One region of the Vibrio sp. F13 genome, then DNA from elsewhere that is predicted to be linked to it. Evidence: riboswitches for the same ligand, from Rfam matches in the RefSeq annotation. Region 1 holds a riboswitch; the other holds the start of a gene.

Region 1 (2,204 bases):
CACTTACCTGCGTTTAAGCTAAGCGACAATCCCGATAAGGTTGCGTGCTCACTGTCGTTATAACGTAAAGAGGCATTGCTGAGCTGAACACCCACCGTATTAACGGACATTCCCGTGCCCAGCGAAGAAGTGATTTACGGGCCCATGACCTTGGCCGACTTGCAACTCATCAGCATGAGCAATCGCGCGCGAAATGTATTGTTTGCCTAGCTCAACAGCCTCTGACAGCGTGTTGCCTTGCGCTAAGAAAGAAGCAATAGCAGATGAAAGCGTACAACCCGTACCGTGGGTGTTTTTGGTAGGAAAACGCTTCGCACTAATCAAAGCAGACGTGGTTGGCAGAATCAGTAAGTCGTTACTGTTCTCATCCTTCTCTAAATGACCGCCTTTGAGAAGAACGGCTTTAGCACCTAGTGCACGCAGGTCTTCAATCATATCCTGCATTTCGGCTTCGCTTTCAGGCACAGCTTTGCCTGTTAACGCCGCGCCTTCTGGCAAGTTAGGAGTAATGATGTCTGCCAGCGGAATCAGTTCTTGCTTTAGCGTCGTGATAGCTGAGTTTTCTAGAAGAAGATCGCCACTTGTCGCGACCATGACAGGGTCAATCACAAGATGCTTAGGTTGGTACTGCTTAATTTTGTCTGCGACGACTTTGATGATTTGCGAATCGGCCAACATGCCGACTTTCACAGCCACGATATTCAGATCAGTAAAAACCGCATCTAACTGACTGGCAACATGGTCGAGTGGAATAGGGAAAATGGCGGAAACGCCTTGCGTGTTCTGGGAAGTGATAGCGGTAATTACCGAACAAGCGAAACTACCTGTAGCAGACATAGCTTTAATATCAGCTTGGATACCCGCACCGCCGCCACTGTCTGAGCCTGCGATCGTCAATACAATCGGAGTGTTCGTTCGAATCGAACCATCAGCAGAGTGCTGTGAAACTGAGGTTTTTGGTGTTAAATCTTTTGAAATAGAACTGTGTGTCATTGTCGCTCCTACTATCTTACAAGACGTAGGAGAACGAACACTGATCGAAGGAGAAGTCGCATTAGGCTCATGAAAGTTTCATGGGTGCAGACGTAGATCGAGTGCTTATAGTTCCCTACGCCAGTGTTAACTGAATCAGGTTCAACGGGTCTCGACTAACGATCTCAGCAAACACCAAATAAGGTATATGCCCCCCGACTATTGATAGCGATAGTAACAGCACTCTCACAACTGAGATACTGATTTTATTCAATTATAAGAATTACGCATGAATAAATCTCAATTAGGCGTGACAAAACAAATACTTATAACGTTCCTTTAGATGGCTTCGACTGTATCAACAAGCACAGCACAATCAGAAACATACCTAGCCAACCTATAAAAGGAATCAGCTCACCGACAACGCAGACGGCAAGCACCGCTGCAACTACTGGTTCAAACAAAGTCAGTAGATTGGCACTACTCGCGGTCACATGGCGTAAACCAAAACTGAAGGCGATATAGCCCAAGCATTGTGGGATTAACGTCAGATAACTGATGACTAATACGTTAATCTGCGAGGAAAACAGGTTCTCCCCCGTAAACCAGAGTGTTGGCAGCAACAGCATCGCGCCGAGGCCAAAAATACTGCCCATCGCCGCTTGAGACTCAATGTCCTTGTCTATCAGTGCTTTTGTCGCCCAAGAATAAATGGCGTAACACAACCCAGCGAGCAAACCTAAAGCAATACCCAACAGCTTGAGATCATCACCTGACTCATTCGTAGATGAAGATTCTGAAAACACCAACAACCCAATACCCACCACACCAATCGCAAAGCTAGTGAGCCAACGTTTGTTGATATTATTCTTTTTGCTAATCAGACACTCTAACAATGCAGAAAAGAAAGGAGCAGTAGCTATCGACACCACTGTGCCCATTGCGACACCCGATAACTTCATCGAAGAGTAAAAAGCCAGAGGATAGATCGCCAAAGCCAGCGCACTCGCCGCTAACAACTTTTTGTTGAGCAAAAGCTTATCAAGTGAAGATAAGATCTTTCGATACGCCAAGACTGCTTGCATTAAGCCGCCGACGCCCATTGAAAAAGCACCAATCGCTAATGGGCTGAGATCAGGCGCAAAGCTTGCGGCGGTGCCTGTCGTGCCCCATAAAACAGAAGCAAACACGATGGCTAAAGTGCCCGTTTGGAATTCGTTAACGCGATTGAT
Region 2 (2,204 bases), on a different replicon from region 1:
TAACAACAAAGCGCGTCCAAAAAATTGCCTACGACACAGCGCATGAGCAATAGGTATAGCAAAGCCAACACTCAGCACTGTTGAGAGTGTCGCTTGATAAAAGCTGAATTTCGTTACATGCCAATAGTAAGGATCGGACCATACTTGGCTGATATCAAGAGAAGGGGCATTGCTAAGCAATGCCCCAACTGCTGAAACCACGAAGGCAGTAATGAGTATCGCTACCCAAATCCCAACCTTAGGTGTTTTCTTTATCATAGATTGTTTTTTACCGTAAATGGTTCGCTCAGTTAACATCGAACAAACCTTTAAATACAGAAAGTTAGAAAGCTAATTTTTTAAAAGCAAATTAAAAAGTAAGTGCACTCTGCCATTCACGAATCCATGGCTTACGCTTCTCGGCGATCTCTTCTGAGCTAAAGCTCAGCGCTTTCTGAGGAACCGTAAGTTGCTCAAACCCTTTTGGTAACTCAACATCCGTCACTGGGTACATCCAGTTACCTGTTGGCATCGCCGTTTGGAATTCATCACTTAGGATAAACGCCATAAACTCATCAGCAAGTTTCTCGTTCTTACTGCCTTTAACCTTGGCAGCCACTTCCACTTGAGTGTAATGCCCTTCTTCAAAGCTTGCCGCTGCGTACTTAGAATCGCTCTCAGCAATAATGTGGTAAGCAGGAGACGTTGTGTAAGACAAGACTAAATCCGACTCGCCTTCTAGGAACATTGAGTAAGCTTCAGACCAGCCTTTGGTTACAGTCACTGTTTTCTGAGCAAGCTTCTTCCATGCTGCTGTCGCTTCATCACCGTATACTGATTTCATCCAAAGCATCATGCCTTGGCCTGGTGTTGATGTACGTGGATCTTGGTAGATGACCTTAAGATCATCACGCTGCTCAACCAGTTCTTTCAAGCTCTTCGGCGGGTTTTCCAGTTTCTCTTTATTGTAAACAAAAGCAAAGTAGCCAAAGTCATAGGGTACAAAAGTGCTGTCGTTCCAACCATTAGGAAGCGTTACCGATGACGTATCAACATTATGCTCAGCCAATAAGCCCGTCGCTTTCGCTTCAGCCATTAGGTTGTTGTCTAGGCCTAATACGATGTCAGCTTTGCTGTTGCCGCCTTCGAGACGCAAGCGGTTAAGAATAGACACGCCATCTTCAAGCGCGACAAAGTTCACATCACAACCACACTTCTCTTCGAATGCTTTTTCAACGGCAGGACGAGGGCCCCAATCCGCAGCAAAAGAGTCATAGGTGTATACAGTCAAAGTGTTGTCTGCAGCAAAGGCAGAAAAAGAAATAGCTGTAGTAACAGCAAGGGTAGTTAATGTGAATTTCACTGGACGCTCTCCATGGTCTGAGCGGCACAGGTTTGAGGGAGGAGAACGGTAGAGGTTGTTCCTAACTCAATTCCTACGCCAGCATTATCTGGTTCAGGTTTACGGGTCCCAAGCACCTGCTTGATCTCAGCTCGCATTCATTATTTGAATGGTTCGCTCCCCGATGAGTGTTCAGAATTGTAATTTGATTTTTAACAATAAGCTATCAAGTTTGGATCAATTACGTTGATCGTAACCCCAACGTGGCACTAAACCTTGTTCGATACCAAGGTGATCTAGAATACGCGCCACCATAAAGTCGACCAGTTCTTCAATTGACTTAGGTTGATGATAAAAACCCGGGGCTGCAGGCATGATCGTCACGCCCATGGTCGAAAGCTTATGCATGTTCTCTAGATGAAGCGTCGAAAATGGCGTCTCACGAACCACCAACAACAGCTGTCCTCGCTCTTTCATGACTACGTCTGCTGCTCGCTCAATCAGGTTATCAGACAATCCATGTGCAATCGAAGCCAAGCTTCCCGCGGAACATGGGCAAACGACCATCTGCTTCGGTGCAGCTGAACCAGAGGCAACCGGCGAGAACCAATCATCTTTGCCACACACCACCAGCTTTTCAGGGTCGCAGCCAAGATGTTTAACCAAAGCTTGTTTCGCCGCATCTGGCCCAGCAGGTAACTTAAGTTCATGCTCGGTCGCCAATACCACTCGCGCTGCCGATGAAATCAGCAAGTAGACCTGATAGTCGGCTGCCAAAAGGCATTCAAGTAAACGCAGGCCATAAGGCGCACCAGATGCGCCAGTGAAAGCAAGGGTTATCGCTTTATCGTGTTTTGTCATGTTCTCAATTACTTCAAATTAT

What was found. A riboswitch is a leader RNA that binds a small molecule or an ion and turns the genes downstream of it on or off. The one in region 1 is predicted to bind thiamine pyrophosphate.
Region 2: it holds a riboswitch for thiamine pyrophosphate, as region 1 does, so the genes downstream of both, thiB (thiamine ABC transporter substrate binding subunit) here and thiD (bifunctional hydroxymethylpyrimidine kinase/phosphomethylpyrimidine kinase) in region 1, are expected to answer to the same signal.

The regions. Positions count from the first base shown of each region.
Region 1 covers NZ_CP170176.1:1,693,587-1,695,790, forward strand. The annotation lists gene LMH68_RS22340 (ABC transporter ATP-binding protein) at 1-110, opposite strand, end outside; gene thiD (bifunctional hydroxymethylpyrimidine kinase/phosphomethylpyrimidine kinase) at 100-993, opposite strand; TPP riboswitch at 1,089-1,200, opposite strand; gene LMH68_RS22350 (DMT family transporter) at 1,299-2,204, opposite strand, start outside.
Region 2 covers NZ_CP170175.1:2,128,099-2,130,302, reverse strand. The annotation lists gene thiP (thiamine/thiamine pyrophosphate ABC transporter permease ThiP) at 1-258, opposite strand, end outside; gene thiB (thiamine ABC transporter substrate binding subunit) at 350-1,342, opposite strand; TPP riboswitch at 1,396-1,515, opposite strand; gene LMH68_RS09820 (flavin prenyltransferase UbiX) at 1,559-2,182, opposite strand.